Regions from separate parts of the Streptomyces sp. NPDC043952 genome, predicted to be linked through region 1. Evidence: riboswitches for the same ligand, from Rfam matches in the RefSeq annotation. Region 1 holds a riboswitch; the other holds the start of a gene.
What was found. Region 1 has a riboswitch for fluoride ahead of AC069R_RS16155 (respiratory chain complex I subunit 1 family protein). Riboswitches for the same ligand answer to the same signal wherever they lie in the genome.
Positions count from the first base shown of each region.

Region 2: linked by a shared signal. The riboswitch ahead of AC069R_RS23395 (DUF211 domain-containing protein) and the one ahead of AC069R_RS16155 (respiratory chain complex I subunit 1 family protein) in region 1 are both predicted to bind fluoride.

Region 1 covers NZ_JBWKES010000012.1:7,600-16,334, forward strand. The annotation lists gene AC069R_RS16145 (proton-conducting transporter transmembrane domain-containing protein) at 1-1,279, opposite strand, end outside; gene AC069R_RS16150 (hydrogenase) at 1,287-1,970, opposite strand; gene AC069R_RS16155 (respiratory chain complex I subunit 1 family protein) at 1,970-2,935, opposite strand; fluoride riboswitch at 3,065-3,130, opposite strand; gene AC069R_RS16160 (hypothetical protein) at 3,284-3,748, shown strand; gene AC069R_RS16165 (BlaI/MecI/CopY family transcriptional regulator) at 4,206-4,592, opposite strand; partial or broken gene AC069R_RS16170 (phosphatase PAP2 family protein) at 4,726-5,373, shown strand; gene AC069R_RS16175 (Chromate resistance protein ChrB) at 6,005-6,547, opposite strand; gene AC069R_RS16180 (endonuclease/exonuclease/phosphatase family protein) at 6,704-7,531, shown strand; gene AC069R_RS16185 (MFS transporter) at 7,594-8,735, shown strand, end outside.
Region 2 covers NZ_JBWKES010000021.1:88,884-97,618, forward strand. The annotation lists gene AC069R_RS23385 (PP2C family protein-serine/threonine phosphatase) at 1-1,080, opposite strand, end outside; gene AC069R_RS23390 (hypothetical protein) at 1,595-1,798, shown strand; fluoride riboswitch at 1,899-1,961, shown strand; gene AC069R_RS23395 (DUF211 domain-containing protein) at 2,104-2,388, shown strand; gene AC069R_RS23400 (hypothetical protein) at 2,385-2,936, shown strand; fluoride riboswitch at 3,025-3,088, shown strand; gene ettA (energy-dependent translational throttle protein EttA) at 3,130-4,797, shown strand; gene AC069R_RS23410 (hypothetical protein) at 4,821-5,228, shown strand; gene AC069R_RS23415 (MFS transporter) at 5,225-6,433, shown strand; gene AC069R_RS23420 (inorganic diphosphatase) at 6,805-7,293, shown strand; partial or broken gene eno (phosphopyruvate hydratase) at 7,297-8,557, shown strand.

The DNA of each region.
Region 1 (8,735 bases):
CCGCGACGGCCAGGCCCATGAAGGCGAGGGTGACCAGGACCACCAGGACGGCGGCCGGGCCGTAGCGGGCGGAGGCGAGTCCGCCGGCCACGATCTGGAACTCGCTGCGGAAGATCCCGAAGGGCGGCATGGCGGACAGGGCGAGGACTGCGGCCAGGAACAGCGGGGCGGACCAGGGCAGCAGGCGGGCACCGCCGTGCAGTTCGGCGATCTCCTTGGTGCGGTACTTGCGCACCAGGACTCCGGCGGCGAGGAAGGCGTTGCCCTTGGCGGCGGCGTGGGCCAGGACGTGGAGGAGTACGCCGGCCAGGGCGAGCGGGGCGCCGAAGCTGACGCCGATGGCGAGGATGCCCATGTGCTCGACGCTGGAGTAGGCCAGCAGCCGTTTGATGTCGTGCTGGTCGAGCAGGTAGAGCGCGGCCAGTGCCAGGGAGGCGATCCCGAAGACGAGCAGCACGGTCTGCGGGAAGCGGGGACCGAGTGTGGCGGTCGCGATCTGGTAGTAGCGCAGGACGGCATAGAAGCTGACCGCGAGCAGCGATCCGGACAGCATCGCCGAGACGGGGGTCGGTGCTTCGGCGTGGGCGTCCGGCAGCCAGGTGTGCACGGGGACGAGCCCGACCTTCGTGCCGAAGCCGAGGACCGCCAGGACGAAGGAGAGCTGGACGGCGGTGTGCGGTAGATGGGGTGCGGCTTTGAGCAGGGGCGCGAAGGCGAGGTCGTAGGTCTGGCCGAGTTCCTGGGCGCCCGCGTAGTACATGAAGATCGTGGCCAGCAGGGCGATGCCGAGTCCGACGGAGGCGATCAGTACGTACTTCCAGGCGGCCTCGGTGGCGCCTTCGGTGTTTTCCACCGCCACGAGCAGGGCGGAGATCACGGTGGTGACCTCGATGCCGATCCACAGCAGGGCGAGCCCGTCGAACAGGGGCGCGCACAGCATCGACCAGGCGAACAGGTTGAAGCCGACGTAGAAGCGGCGTGCGTAGCGCGGGAAGTCGGGGGCCTTCTCGTCGTGGCGCAGGTAGCCGATGCTGTGGGCGGCGCAGGCCGCATAGACGAAGGCCGTGGCCAGGACGAAGACGGTGGACAGGGCGTCCGCGCGCAGGAACGCCACGTGGAGATCACGTCGGCCGGCCGTCGGAACCAGGGCCAGCGCCAGCGCCAGGCAGGCCACCGAGAACACGACGGTGAGCACTTGAGCGGACTTGGGCGGGGCCAGCAGCGCGCCGGCCGCGGGCACGAGCGGCAGCAGGGCGAGCAGGACGAGGACCGTCGTCATCAGCGCCTCACCCCTGTAGCCGGGTCAGGGACTCGGTGGACAGCGAGGCCGTGCGGTGGTGATGGACCCGCATCAGCACGCCGAAGACCACGACCGCCACCAGCAGGTCGAACAGGAAGGCCACTTCGATGATCAGCGGCATTCCGGCGGCCACCACCAGGGAGGCCAGGGAGACCCCGTTCTCCAGGGAGAAGAAGCCGACCGCCTGGGAGACCACGTCGCGGCGCACGATCATGAGGACGAACGCGACGAGCACGATCGACACCGACAGGCCCAGGGCCGCGTGCGGCAGGAACCGGCTGCGGATGTCGAGCGAGCCCACGGCGAAGAATCCGAATCCGGCCAGCGCCAGGGACAACAAGGTGGCGGGGGCGACACCGATGGCCCCGGATCCGGCGATCTCCACCTGGGCGTCACGCAAGAGCCGGGTGATCACCCAGGGCACTGCGATCACCTTCAACAGCAGGGAGACGAGCGCGAGCGCGTACAGCTCCGGCAGGTCTCGGCCGGCCGCGACGATAACGGCGAGCGCGGAGACGAGCAGGGACTGCACGGCGTACAGCCGCACCTGAGAGCGCGAGAGCGCGGCGCGCAGCATCGCGAACTCGGTGAGCAGCAGGAGCACGGCGACGGTGTTGGTGGCGCCCTCGAAGACGCTCGGCACCGTGTCGGCGGCCAGCAGCCGGGTCATCAGCCGCCTCCCAGGTAGAGGGTGAAGACCGCGAGGACGGACAACAGGAAGGCGGCCGACACGAACTCGGTGATCTTGAACAGGCGCAGCTTCGCGAAGGAGTTGTCGATGACCGCGACCACGCAGCCCAGCAGCACGGCCTTGCCGAGCAGGGCCAGGATCGCCAGGGCGACGGAGTGGGCCTGCGTGGTCGAGGCGAGGCCCCAGGGGGCGAGGAAGACGTCGATCAGGATCGTGTAGAGGATCAGCTGCTTGCACGCCGAGCCCCACTTGAGCAGTGCGAGGTAGGGGCCGGAGTGCTCGAAGGAGCGGGCCTCCTCGATCATGCCGAACTCGTTGGTGCCGGTGTGCGTCTCGATCGGGATCCGCCCTGTCTCGTAAAGGATCACCAGGAACAGCGCGACCGAGGCGAGCAGGTGGGCGGGGCGCAGGATCTGGTCCGCGGACGAGCGAACGGTGGCCGCCTGGGCGTACGGCAGATCCGTCGTCGTGACCAGAGCGACGGTGAAGACGACGAACAGCACCACCGGCTCGGTGATCGCACCGAACGTCTTGGCGCGGGAGGAGCCCAACTGTGCGTACGGCGCGCCGGATTCGGCTGCGGCGACCGCGACACTGAAACTGGCGAGCGCGAGCAGGAAGCCGCCGCCGATGATGTCGCCCATGTATCCCAGCGGCAGGCCGAAACTGGTCAGCACCGGGATGAGCAGCGGCACGGTCAGGTAGCACATCATCGCCACGACCGGGGCCGCGAGGAAGAACCAGCTCGCGCCCACGGGGGCGAGGGACTCCTTGCGGAACAGTTTGGCGAGGTCGTAGTACGGCTGCAGCACACGGGGGCCGCGTCGCCCTTGCAGCCGGGCCTCCACCTTTGCGATCACCCCGGACAGGCCAGGAGCAGCCACCAGGACGGTCAGCGGCTGGAGTGCCTGCACCAGGGGGATCGGGAGGACGACACTCACCATGGTGCCCGCCCCGGGGGGAAGAGCGGGCACGTACGTCGGGAACGCGGGCCGTCACCGTTCCTGGGGGCCGCACGGTCTGCCGTCATCGCCTCTGCCTCCACCGCACGGGCACCCCAACAGGGGTGCGAGCCATCGGTAGAAGCCATCAGCGGCGCACGTCCGCGGTCAAAGGCGAGCCTCATCGCCTCCGTCCATCGTGGACGCGCACCCCACGTCCGTCAACGGGAACGCCGCCGCACGGACGACACCCCCTGAGCCGACGCGCCCCACCACGATGACTCCGCGCCGGGCGAAAGCGTCGTTCTGCCTGGTGCCGGTCGTCGCGGTGAGACGCCCTGGTCAGCGCGTGTGTGCGAGTTCCAGGAACTGATGGAGATCGTGGGCCGCCTCCAGGGCGCACACGCTGGTGGCTGCGAGCAGTCCGCCGGCCGCGGCGAGCAGCAGGGGCGGATTGTGGGGCGGGGCGGCGAGGAGGGCAGCGACCCGGCGTGGGACGGCGCCGGGCTTCGTCCGGCGGCCGAGCACGCCGAGGGCGGCTGCGGGGATACGCCGTCTGCTGCGGGTGCGTTTGGTGGCGAGGGCTGCGGCGGCGACGGTTTCGGCGACGGCGCGGCGGTTGCCGGTGTGGTGCGCGGCGTGTTCGTCGGCCCAGCGTTCGACGGTGTAGGCGACGGCAGTAGCCAGGGGGCGCAGGAAGGGATTGGCGGCGGCGCAGAGCTGGGCGAGCGTGACGAACGCGTAGTGGTGGTGGCGCAGGTGGGCCTGCTCGTGTGCCCGGCAGGATCGAGGGCGTCAGCATGGCGTGGGAGATGACGATGCGGCCGGGCAGGCCCGGCATGGCGTAGGCGTCGGCACTGTCGTCGTCGGTGATGACGACCGGGTCGGGGCCTGGCAGGCAGGCGGCGTCCATCGCGGCGGAGAACAGGGCTCCGGCCCGGCGTGCGGTGAGCCGGAGCGTGACGATCGTGGCCAGGGTGAGCAGGACGGCTCCGGCAAGGGCGGCGGGCCACGCGGCCGGGTCCTGGTGGGCGATCACGTCGGGTGAGTAGCCCTTGAGCGCCGCCACGAGCGGGATCCGGACCAGGCCGGACAGGGCGAGCAAGCCCAGTACTACGGTGCTGGACGCGGCCAGCACCAGGCCGGAGACGGTCAGCAGCCAGGTCGCCAGCCTCGGTTCCAGACGGCGCGCAAGCGAACCTGCCGCCGGGCCGGCCATCAGGGGGAAGAGCAACGGCAGGTAGACGGCCAGATGCATCGCGGCGGCCCTCCTCTACTCGCCGGTGCCGAGCAGGCGGCGCAGCAGGTCTTCGTCGTCGTCGGACAGCTCATCCACGAAACGAGTCAGGACCGACGCGCGGTCGCTCCCTCCGTCCATGACCTGATGCATGTGCCGGGCGGTCAGGCCCGGCTCGTCGGTCACGGGACGGTAGGCATAGCTGCGGCCGTGCGGGGTGCGTTCCAGTACGCCGCGAGTGTGCAGGCGCGCCAGGGTGGTGGCGATGGTGGTGTGGGCTAGCGGTGCGGGCAGGCGGGACGCCACGTCGCCGGGCGTCAGGGCCGTCCCGGCTGCTTGCAGCAGCGCGAGGATCTCGTTCTCCAGGGCTCCGTTCGCCCGGCGCCGTCCGCCGGGGCCCGGCAGCCGTTCGCGACCGCTCATGGTCCTCCGCCCCTGGTGTCTCGGCTACAGTCGCCCACGTCTTCTATTCACGAATAGAAGATATCGTGTCCGACCAGTCTTCCATGCCGACAGGATGCCCGATGCACCGCTCCGAGGCCGACCATCCCCGCACATGTTCTTCCAGCCCGCCGCACAGTGGCCCCAGATCCGTGCGTACCTGGACTATTTCGTCGTCCTGGGGCAGCGTGGGCCCGCGACTGTCACGGTGGGGGCCTGGCTGGTCTGGCGCACCTGGCAGCAGCGCACGGCGCGCCCCCTGCTGATCCTCGTCATCGCGTTGCTCCTGTTGAATGTGACCGTCGGCGCCGCCAAGTACGGACTGGCCCGACGGGGCCCGCACTACGCCACCGTCATCGGTTCCTCCGAGCTCTTCGGCCCGGTGTCCAGCACGGACATCTTCCCCTCGGGACACACCGCCAACGCGGTCGTCACCTGGGGCGTCCTGGCGTATCTGGCGACCACACCGGCGGCCAGGCGACTGGGGGCCGTACTCGGTGCCCTGCTGGCCCTCGGCATCGGCATGACCACGATCTACCTCGGCACCCACTGGCTCAGTGACGTCCTCAGCGGCTGGTGCGCCGGGCTGCTCGTCCTCCTCGCCCTGCCCTGGTTCGAACCGGCGGTTGCCCGGTTCGAAACCTGGCTGCACAGCAGATGGCTTCGGAGCCGTCGCCACTTCGCCACGTCGCCGACGATGCCGTCGCCGATCGCGGCACGCGTCGTCATCATCCGGCAAGGCGACGCTCCGGACGACTCCACCGACTTGCTGCGGCCGGCCGGCGCCACAGTGGCCACCAGGTAGACGACAGGAGGTGCGGGGTCGTCTTTGTTGACGGTGATCCGGCGGTCGGGGGCAGGGCCGTGCTGCGGGAGGTGCGTCCCTGACCAGTTGCGGCTGGGGCGGAACCGCCAGCCCACGACGCCCGCCTGGGCAGCGGGGTTGGCCACGTCACCGCCGGCAAGCGCCGTGGGCGGGGCGTTCAGATGTTGGAGGAACGTCGCGAGCCCTGCTCGCGTGGTGGTAAAGCGTACGTAGAGGGCGCTGTTCTTCCAGGAGCTCGACACGTGGAAGGCGACACCTGTGGCGTCGTCGGGCAACGGGGCCTGGTGAATCCGACGCGGCAAGGTAGGCCGCCGGGCCGAGGACGAGCAGAAACGCGATCAGCAGCCGCGGCCAGCCGTGCCGGATGCGGATTGCGTCGCGCTGGCTGGTGGATTCCCCGGGACACGGCCAAGGCGCCTCGCCAGCGGGGGCGTCGGATTCTGCCGCGTAGGTCTGTCCCCCACGAGCGGGTAGCGAAAGCTGCGGGTCACCCTCGTTCGTCGCCGGATCCGCCGCCGTCATCCTGATGTCCTTCCGGTACGCCACGGGCCGAAGCTGATCGGATCGGTCAGGGAGCGTCGGTGTCGGCCGCATAGACAGCGTCTGCGAAACCGTCGAGCGCGCGGGCGCACCCATCGAGGGCCTTCGCCGCAGCCTCACGGCCGGGGGCGTCAAGCCGGTCGCGCGCGGAGACCTTCTCGAACCAGCCGCGCAGCTTGGTCAGGTCCTCGTCGTTCTCCTCCAGTTCCCCGTAGGTGAAATGCGAGGTCGCGGTCTCCTTCTCGATCTCGGCGAGGAAGTCGCGGCAACGGTCCACGATCTCGCCGTACTCGTCGTCGCGGGCGGCGTTGTAAGCAGTCACGAGGTCTGCTCCGCCAGCAAGCGCGTCAGCGGTCAGCAACTGGGCGGACCCGCCGTCCATCTGGGCGATCTCCGCCCGCAGCGCGCGCAGGTGCCGCTCAGCGACGGGATCGGCGGGCAGCACCACGACCGAGTTCTGCACATAGATCGCACCCAGCGCCTTGAGGCGTCGCCACACCCCGGCCCGGAGCCGACTCGGTTCACTGGGGATGCGGTAGGCCAGCAGTAGCCACGTCACCGGTTCACTCATTCACCCAGTCTGCCCTGCCCTCCGTCACCTCACCAAACATTCCATCGTTGCTCACCCAATCTAACAGCTGTTACTTTCAGAGCGGACGGCGCAAGGAAGTGACCCCGTAGGGAGGGCTCTGCGTCGGGCGAGGGGATGGGCAACGGTATGCGGGTGATGACCTACAACGTGCTCAACGGTGGGCGCGACCAAGGAAGCGACAAGCGGTGGCGCACCGCGGTCGAGGTGATCAGAGAGGCCGCCCCTGACGTCCTGCTCGTTCAGGAAGCGCGTGGCTTCGATGCCGACGGTGGGCGGGTGCTGTTCGCCGCGGAAGTGGACCTGGGGATGCGCGGGCTGCTGGCCGTCGCCCCGCGCACCGGGCAGAACACTGCCGTCTTCTTCAGAGCGGGAATCCGCCCCCTGAGCTTTACCCCCGACAGCGACCACTTCCACCACGCCCTGGCACAGGCCACCCTGGCCGTCCCCGGCCTGGACAAGCCGGTCACCGTCGCCAGCATCCACCTGTCCCCCCTCAGCCCCGCCCTGCGCGCCGCCGAGGTGGGCTGGCTCGCGGCTCTAGCGGCCCCCAACACGTACGCCGTGGTCGCGGGGGACGCCAACTCCCTTGCCCCGGGCGATCCGGAACCGACTGCCTGGGCGGACCTGCCCGCCCACTTCCGGGTGCGTTACCTCCAGCCCGCGGCCGACGGCCTGGCCCCAGCCGCGGACCGCTCCGCGTTGGCCTACCTGCACGCCGCCGGATTCACCGACGCCGCAGCCGTCCAAGGACAGAGCGGAGTTCGCACCGTGCCCACGGCCGGCTTCCCCGAGGCTGAGTTCGTTCCGTTCCGCTCCGACCACATGCTGCTCAGCCCTCGTCTGGCCCCGGCCCTGACCGGCTACCGCGTCATCGACGACGCGCGCACTCACGCCGCCAGCGACCACCTGCCCATCGTGGCCGACATCGATCTGGCCGCCCTCCGTACGCGGGATGCCGCGTGAGCACCTCCCGGACTCCTGCCCCCACTCCCGCGACCACGGCGGGCCAGACAGCTCGTCCCGGCATGACCCCGTGGCGGTTCGTGATGGCCTTCGGCGTCGTCAGCCTGCTGATGGACTTCGTCTATGAGGGCGCCCGTTCCGTCACGGGACCGCTGCTCGCCCATCTGGGAGCTTCCGCGGCCGTGGTCGGCGTGGTCACCGGTGCCGGGGAGGCCGCCGCCCTCGGGCTGCGGCTGGCCTCGGGTCCGCTGGCCGACCGCAGCCGCCGCTTCTGGACGTGGACGATCGCCGGGTATGCCCTGACGGCGGTCACCGTGCCGGTCCTTGGCCTGGCCGGTGTCCTGTGGGTGGCCTGCGCGCTGGTGGTCGCCGAACGGGTCGGCAAGGCGGTCCGTTCTCCCGCGAAGGACACCCTGCTCTCGCACGCGACCGCTGCCACCGGTCGGGGCCCGGGCTTCGCGGTGCACGAGGCGATGGACCAGATCGGCGCCTTGCTCGGACCGCTCACCGTCGCCGGGGTCCTCGCCCTCTCCGGCGATGACTACGCTCCGGCGCTCGGCGTGCTCGCCCTGCCCGGCGTGGCCGCCCTCGCTCTGCTGATGTGGCTGCGTGCCCGGGTCCCGAATCCCGTCGCGTACGAGACGGCTGCCGACGAATCCGCACCGCAGGGCGCTGATCCCGTCGAGGCTGGATCTCCGCGACTACCGAGGGCGTTCTGGGTGTACGCGGCCTTCACCGCCGCCACCCTGGTCGGCTTCGCCACCTTCGGCGTGCTCTCCTACCACCTGGTCGCCCGCCACCTGCTGCCCACCGCCACGGTGCCCGTGCTGTACGCGGCCGCCATGGCCGCCGACGCGCTCGCCGCCCTGGTCACCGGCTGGCTCTATGACCGCTACGGGGCCCGCGTCCTGGTCGTCCTGCCGCTGCTGTCCGCAGTCGTGCCCGTGCTCGCGTTCACGGACACGGTCTGGATCGTCGTGCTCGGTGCCCTCGTCTGGGGTGCCGCTGTCGGCGTACAGGAATCCACGCTCCGTGCCACCGTCGCCGACCTGGTGCCCCCCGGCCGCCGCGCCACCGCGTACGGCATCTTCGCCGGGATCATGGGGGCCACCGCACTTGTGGGCGGCGCCCTGACCGGGGCCCTCTACGACGTCTCCATCCCCGTACTGATCACCACCGTCGCGGCCGTCCAGGCCGCCGCGCT
Region 2 (8,735 bases), on a different contig from region 1:
CTCCCGGCTGAGCGCGGGATCGACCCCGAGGATGGGGGCGTGTCCCTCCTCCAGCAGCAGCGTGTGGCCGTCGGGCTGGGCCAGCAGGGGCGGGAGGTGACCGGCGTTGGTCCAGGTGAGTCGCCACGGACCGGTGTCGGGTGTCTCAAGCCGGGCGATGACGGCCGTCACCAGCTCGATGACGGTCAGTCCCTGCATCACCTTGTCCAGGCGGCACATGATGCCCGCCGGATCGTCGCCGCCGCTGTCGTAGGCGAGCGCGCGCAGCATGTTGCGCAGTTGCCCCATGCGGACGGCGGCGGCCAGGTCGTGGCCGACCACGTCCCCGATGGCGAGGACGACCGAGCCGTCGGGCAGCGGGAAGGCGTCGTACCAGTCGCCGCCGACCTCGGCCCGTTCGCGGGCGGCCAGGTAGCGGGTGGCGAGCTGGAGGTGGTCCAGGCCGGTCAGGTCGGGCAGGAGGGAGAGCTGGAGCTGTTCGGCGGTGTGCTCCTGGAGGGCGTACAGCCGGGCGTTGTCCAGGGCGAGGCCCGCGCGGTGGCCGAGGTCGGCGGCGAGCGCCTGCTCCTGCTCGTCGAACGCCGGGGCCCCGGCGCGGCGGACGAAGGTGAGGGCGCCCAGTTCCTGCCGCCGTACGCGCATGGGCACGATCAGCGCGCTGTGGGCGCCGAGTGCCCGGTACAGGGCCCACTGGGCGGCGCGCAGCGGGTCGGCCGGGTCGGGTTCGCCGAAGTCGGTGACCAGGACGGGGCCGGCGCCGCGCAGTACCTTCGCCAGCGCGCAGGCCGAGTCGTCCGGGCCGGGGAGCAGGCCGCCGGACAGTACGCGCAGCGCCCGGTCGGTGTCCCGGTCGGTGACCGTGAGCCGCCGTACGCCTTCGCCCTCGACGACGTCCACGACGCAGGCGTCGGCCAGCTGCGGCACGACCAGCCGGGCGAGTCTGCCCAGCGACTCCTTCGCGTCCAGCCCGGAGGCCAGCGCGCGGCTCACGTCGGCGAGCAGCCGCAGCCGGGCCGCGGCGACCTCGGGCGGCAGCGCTTCGGACGACGCTGCCGCAGCCGGCGTCGGCTCTCGTCTCATGACGCTCCTCCCGGCGTCCCTGGGGCGGCGGGCCGCCCGGCCGGCAGGGGGCGGGCGACCTCGGCTCCCGTCCGTGCGGGTGCGGCTCCCGTCCGAGCGGGTGCGGGCCGGTCCGCACCCGGCAGGGCTCCCTGAGCCGGATGATCGCACACCGTGACCGCGTCTTCCCCTCACGGTGGGGGCCGTCAGCGCGGCGCGGGCCGGGGGCCGACGGCGCGCCTCGTCACCGCCCTACGCACCGATGCCCCGCCGACGCGGCGCGCAATCCGCCCCCGCGCCCTGGCCACCGGCCGCCGGGCGAGGCGGCAATCCGGCCGGCCGTGTCGTACCGTGCAGGTGAGACGGACGGTGGAGGGGCCCACCGCCAACCGCGGCACACCGCCGCCGACGGTCCCTGCCCGACGAGGGTGGTGATCCGGATGGGCGAAGGCCGGGGGCGCGAGGACGGTCCGTCAGCCGGGGTAGTCGTAGGCACACCGGAGGGCCGGTCGCCGCGGTGGTCCGGAGGCGGCCCATGAGCGGTCTCGGCGATCCGGTCGCCCGGGTCCTGCGCTACGGGACCGGGCCCGCCGCCCGCCGGGCCGCCGCCGGGGAGGCCGACCGGCTGTGGGCGCGGGGCGTGGCGGCGCGCGCCGTCTTCCGCCCCGCATACGGCGGCTGGGCCGTCCTGGTCTTCAGGGCTCCCGTCGTGGAGCGCCGACGACCCCCGTCCGAGTGACCCGGCGCCCCGACGGCGACGGCTCACGGCCCCTCAGGTGCGGCCGGCGGAGTGGCTGTCGGCGCGGCGGTCCTGGCGGGACGCGGGCGGGATGGCGCACCATGGAGAGGGCGATGAGGCTCGCCCTTGACCGCACATCCGTGCTGATGGCCTCTACCTCTCCCGGTCGGGCAGCCGCCGCGGCTGCCCGCCGACGGTCACGAGCCAGGAGGTGCCGTCGCCTTGCCGCTCCCGAGCGCGCCGGCCCGAGGTCGTCCGCGATCGCGCCGCGCCCACCTCCTCGGCTCCGGCGGAAGGAGTCGGACATGCCCGTACGACGGCTGGTCCTGGACGTCGACAAGACGGTCGAGGAACCCGATCTGATCCACCTCGCGTCGGTGATCGAGGCCGTGTCCGGAGTGAAGGCGGTCAACATCGCGGTGACCGAGATCGACATCGAGACCGTCGGCACGAACGTCACCGTGGAGGGCGACGACATCGACGTCGGCGCGCTGACCGAGGCGATCCAGCACACCGGTGCCGTCGTCCACAGCGTCGACGAGGTCGTGGCCGGCGCCTACCTGCTGGACAACAAGCCGCGTTCGCGATGACCCCGGCCCGCGGTCTGCGGGTCCTGGCCGCGCGGTCCATGCTCCCGCTGGTCCTGGGCCTGGTGGACGGCCTGCTCAACGCGCTGACGCTCGCCGCCGCGTCGCTGGTGGGTTCGGGTGCGCCGGTCGGCGTCTCGCTGGCGCTGCGGGTGGGGCTGGTGGCGTTGACGACGGCGGCCTTCGCGGTGTTCGTGGCCGACTACGCGGACCGCCGCGCCTATCTGATCCGCGCCTCGCGGCAGCTGAACCTCACGCGGCGGGGACAACTGGCCACGACCCGGCTCGGCCGGCTCGCGCTGACGCGCGCGCTCACCGCCACGGTGATCGCCTGCACCGCGAGCTTCACCGGGGCGACGCTGCCGCTGCTGGCCGGAGCGGCGGCGCCGCACCTGTCGTGGATCGTGGTGGTGCTGGCCGTCGTCGCCCTCACCGTGCTGGGAGCGGTCCTGGGGCGCCTCTTCGCGGGCGGTCCCGTGCGGTGGGCGGCTGTGCTCGGTTGCGGCGGCGTGGCCGTGACATGGATCGGCGTGTGGTTGCACATCGCCTGAACGGGTGCGCGGGGCGCCCGCGTGCTCAGGGCGGTGGCCCCGGTGGCCTGGCCGGCTGGCGCGGGCCGGCCGGGCGGGCGCACCATGGACGGAGACGGGCGATGAGGCTCGCCCTTGAGCGCACGTTCCGTGCTGATGGCCTCTGCGAGCACCAGCCGCCGATTCCGACGCCCGGCTTCCGGAGGCATCGCGGATGTACGTGTACTCGATGCGCAAGGCCCGTATGGCCCGCGGCGGCAAGGTGATCCTCGACGACGTCACCCTCTCGTTCCTGCCCGGCGCCAGGATCGGTGTCGTGGGACCGAACGGCACGGGCAAGTCCACCGTCCTGCGGATCATGGCGGGACGGGAGCGGCCCACCGCCGGCGACGCCGCCCCGGCGCCCGGCGTCAGCGTCGGCATCCTGGAACAGGAGCCCCGGCTCGACGACACGGCGACCGTCCTCGGCAACGTCGAGGACGGCGTCACGCAGACCCGTGCCGCGCTGCGCCGGTACGAGGAGGTCACCACCCGTCTCGAGGAGGCCGGCGGCGCGCAGACACAGCCGCTTCTGGACGAACTCGGCTTGCTCCAGGAGCGGTTGGACGACGCCGGAGCCTGGGATCTCGACTCCCGGCTGGAGCAGGCCATGGACGCGCTGCGCTGCCCGCCGCCCGGCACACCGGTCGTGGAACTGTCGGGCGGTGAGCGGCGGCGGGTGGCGCTGTGCCGGCTGCTGCTGTCCCAGCCGGACCTGCTGCTGCTGGACGAGCCCACCAACCACCTCGACGCGGAGTCGGTGGCCTGGCTGGAGCGGCATCTGGCGGACTACCCCGGCACCGTCGTCGCCGTCACCCACGACCGGTACTTCCTGGACAACGTCGCCCAGTGGATCCTGGAGATCGACCGGGGCCACGCCTACCCCTACGAGGGCAATTACTCCACCTACCTCCAGACCAAGGCGGCCCGGCTCCAGGTCGAAGGCCGCAAGGACGCCAAACGGCGCAAGCGGCTGGCCGAGGAGCTGGCCTGGGTGCGCTCCGGCGGCAAGGCGCGCCGGGCGGCGTCCAGGGCACGGGTGCAGCGCTACGAGCAGTTGGCGAGCGAGGCGGCTTCGGCGCGGAAGCCGGACTTCGAGGAGATCCAGATCCCGCCCGGTCCGCGGCTGGGCAGCCTGGTGCTGGAGGCCGACCGCCTCAGCAAGGGGTTCGGCGACCGGCTGCTCATGGAGGAGCTGTCGTTCTCCCTGCCGCGCGGCGGCCTCGTCGGGGTACTCGGGCCCAACGGGGTCGGAAAGACCACCCTGTTCAGGGTGATCGCCGGCGAGGAGCGGCCCGACGCGGGCACCCTGCGGCTCGGCGACACGGTGCGGATTTCCTACGTGGACCAGAACCGCGCGGGACTGGACCCGGACCTGTCGGTGTGGCAGGCGGTGTCCGGCGGGATGGACCACATCCGCGTCGGGGACGTGGAGATGCCCTCGCGCGCCTATGTCGCCACGTTCGCTTTCAAGGGCGCCGACCAGCAGAAGCCGGTGGGCGTGATGTCGGGGGGCGAACGCAACCGGCTCAACCTCGCCCTGACGCTCAGGCAGGGCGGCAACCTGCTGCTGCTGGACGAGCCGACCAACGATCTCGACGTGGAGACGCTGGCGTCGCTGGAGAATGCGCTGCTCGGCTTTCCCGGCTGCGCGGTCATCACCGCGCACGACCGGTGGTTCCTGGACCGTGTCGCCACCCACATCCTGTCCTGGGAGGGCGGCGCCGACTGGTTCTGGTTCGAGGGCAACTCCGCCGACTACGAGGCCAACAAGCTCGACCGGCTGGGCGCGGAGGCGGCCCGCCCGCGCCGGATCACCCACCGCCGGCTGGTTCGCGGCTGACCGCCCGACAGGAGCGCAGTGCCATGACATACGTCGATCAGGAGGCGGTGGCGGTCCTGCGCGCGGCCCGGCTCGTCGTCTACGCCAAGTGGCGCCTCCGCGAGGAACAGGCCATCGGACGACTCGCGCGGGTACGGGGCCTGGCCTGTACCCCGCTTTTTCCCGGACATCCGGTCATCCAGGTCGTCGCCTACGACGGACGGGTCCTCGGCCGGGCCCGGCTCCACCACGACGGCCACCGCGCCCGCTGGATCGCCGTACCCGCGCACACCGCACGCGAAGCCGGTGCCTACCGCACCCTGCACGGCGCCGCCCGCGCCCTGTCCCGCCACTTCGGCCACGGCCACCACCGGGTGACCGACTGCCCCGGCGAGGTGCCGACGCCGCCGCGCGCCCATGTCGCCTCGGCGGCCCGACGGAGGCGCTCATGACCGCGCCCGGCCGGCGTGCGCGGACCTCGGCGGCGCCGGACGGCTCGGCCGCCCCGGCCAGGGGTGCGGCCTTGCGGTTCGTGCTGCTCATCGGTGTCGTGAGCATGTTCTCGGACATGACGCACGAGGGCGCTCGGGGGATCACCGGCCCTTTCCTCGGCTCGCTCGGCGCGAGCGGCCTCGTCGTCGCCCTGGTCGCCGGGACCGGTGAACTGCTCGGCTACGCGCTGCGTTCCGTGTCCGGTTACGCCGCCGATCGCACCGGCACGTACTGGCCGATCACGGCCGCCGGCTATCTGGTGCAGATGGTGGCGGTGCCGCTGCTGGCGCTGGCCGGGCACTGGCCGACGGCCGCCGTGCTGATCATCGCCGAGCGCTGCGGCCGTGCCCTGCGCAACCCCGCGCGGGACGCGATGCTCGCGCATGCCACCGCCGAGCTGGGCCGCGGCTGGGTCTTCGGCGTGCGCGAGGCCCTGGACGCGGCGGGCGCGATGGTCGGCCCGCTCATCGTGGCCGGTGTGCTGGTGCTGCGCGGCGGCTACCGGGCCGGCTTCGCGGTGCTCACCCTGCCGGCCGTCCTCACCCTGGTCGTGCTGGCGGGGGCGTGGCGGCAGTACCCCCGGCCCGCCGATCTGGAGATCGGTGAGGACGCCCCGGACCGCCGCGGCCTGCCGGGGGCCTTCTGGATCTACCTGGCCGGCATGGGGCTGATCGCCGCCGCCTACGCCGACTATCCGCTCATCGCCTACCACTTCGGGGCGGTGCACATCATCGCCACGCCGTGGATCCCGGTCCTGTACGCGGGTGCCATGGCCACCGAGGCGCTGTCCGCGCTCGCGCTCGGCCGGTTGTTCGACCGGTGGGGTGTGCGGACCGTCGTGGCCGCGACGCTGCTGACCGCGTGCTTCCCGCCGCTGGTCTTTCTCGGCGGCGCGGGCGCGGCGGTCGCCGGGGTGCTGCTGTGGGGGCTGGGCATGGCGGTCCAGGAGTCGGTGGTCAAGGCGGCGGTGACCGGCATGGCCGGACCGCGGCGCCGGGCCGGCGCCTTCGGTCTGTTCGACACCGGTTTCGGCGTCTGCTGGTTCGCCGGCAGCCTCGCCCTGGGGGCGCTCTACGACCGCTCGGTCACCGATCTGGTGGTCTTCTCGGTGGCCCTGCAAACGGCCGCGGTCCCCCTGCTCCTCGTGGTCAGGCGGGCCCGGTGAAACCCTTCCTGGCGGGAACTTTCCGAGCGTAGCCCGTTCGGCGTACTGCGGACGCCTTGCGGCGGCGATCTTCGGGGCACACTATGGGAACGCGCCGGTGATGGGGCTCACCGCAACCGCGGCACCATGCCGCTGACGGTCCCTGGTCGAACGGATACGACCAGGAGGAGCCATGCCCGCACCCGCCGCGCCGCACTCCCCCGCCCCACCCGGTGGCCTCCGGGACGCCCGCGCGGCCGTTTCCCGCCGTGCGCCGCCCCTGTCGGTACGGCTGCGCCGTGTCCGGGCGAACGCACCCGGCACCCGTCCCGACGCCCCCGGCCCCGCCCGCCTGAGCCGCCCCCGGCGGTTCCCCTTTTGCAGGAGGAACAGTGGAGTTCGACGTGACCGTGGAGATTCCCCAGGGGTCCCGCAACAAGTACGAGATGGACCATGAGCTGCACCGCATCCGGCTGGACCGGCTGCTGTTCACCTCCACGAAGTATCCGGCGGACTACGGCTACGTCGAGGGCACCCTGGGCCGCGACGGGGACCCGCTGGACGCCTTGGTGCTGGTGGGCGAGCCGACCTTTCCGGGCTGCACCATCCTGTGCCGGGCCGTCGGCATGTTCGTCATGAAGGACGAGCACGGCCCGGACGAGAAGATCCTGTGCGTGCCCGCCCACGACCCGCGGTACGCCCCGGTGCAGGAGATCACCGACATCTCGGAGTTCGACCGGCTGGAGATCACCCATTTCTTCGAGGTCTACAAGGACCTGGAGCCCGGCAAGTCCGTCGAGGGTTCGCACTGGGAGGGACGCGAGCAGGCGTACGCGGAGATCGACGCCTCCCGTGCCCGCGCCGCGGGAAGGGGCGCCTGACCCATGTCCTTGCGGATCACCGGACTGCACGCTGTCGAGATCCTCGACTCCCGTGCCCGCCCCACCCTCGCCGTCACCCTCACCACGGGCGACGGCAGCCGCATCCGGGCCGGTGTCCCCTCCGGCGCCTCCACCGGCAGCCGCGAGGCGGTCGAACTGCGCGACGGCGACCGGGCCCGCTACGGCGGACAGGGCGTGTCGACGGCGGTCGGGCATGTCAACGCCGAGATCGTCCACGCCCTGACCGGACGCGGTTTCACCTGCGCCGCCGACGTCGACCGGGCACTGATCGAACTGGACGGCACCGACACCAAGTCCCGGCTCGGCGCCAATGCCGTCATCGGGGTCTCCCTCGCCGCCTGGCGCGCCGAGGCGGCCGCTGTGGCGGCATCTCGCCGCGGTGGCAGGCACCGCTCCGCGGCTGCCGGTCCCGCACTTCAACGTCGTCAACGGCGGCGCCCATGCCGCCAACGACCTCGACTTCCAGGAGTTCATGCTGGCGCCGCTCGGCGCGCCGGGCCTGCCCGAAGCCATCCGCGCCGGAGCCGAGGTGTACGCCCGGCTCAAGGCCCGGCTGACCGCCGGCGGCCATGCCACAGGTCTGGGTGACGAGGGCGGCTTCGCTCCCGCCGTCGACCGCCCCGAAGACGTCCTGCGCCTGCTCGTCGAGGCGATCGCGGACGCCGGGTACACGCCCGGCCGCGACGGGGTCGCGATCGCCCTGGACCCGGCGGCCGGCGAGTTCCGGCTGCCGGACGGCCGGTACCGGGTCGCGGGCGAGGCACTGAGCAGTGACGACCTCATCGACCGCTACGAGGCGATCACCGACCGCTACCCGGTCTGGTCGATCGAGGACGGTCTGGCGGAGGACGACTGGCCCGGCTGGGTCCGCCTGACCGAACGCCTCGGCGACCGGGTGCAGGTGATGGGCGACGACATCTTCGTCACCAACCCCGCCATCATCCAGGAGGCGATCAGCAAGAAGATCGGCAACTCCGCCCTGATCAAGGTCAACCAGATCGGCACCGTCGCCGAGACGCTCGACGCGCTGCGGATCTGCCGCGCGGCCGGCTACCCCCAGATGATCTCCCACCGCTCCGGCGAGACCGAGGACACCTTCATCGCCGACCTCGCCGTGGGCGTCGGCTGCGGCCAGCTCAAGTCCGGGGCCCCGGCGCGGGGCGAGCGCGTCGCCAAGTACAACCGGCTGATCGAGATCTCCGACGCCGACCCCTCTCTGCCGTTCGGGCTCGCGGACGACTGACCGGACGGGCCGCGGAGGACGGCTACGACCGGCGGGAGAGCTGGTCTGCGCCGCCCGGTCGGGACGGTGCTCGTCGGCGAGGGCGGTGCGGGAGGCCACCGGCACGGTCACTGTGTACGGTCCGGCACTCCCCTGTCCCGTCCCAGTCAACCCGTCGCGGCTTCTCCACTCCATGGAG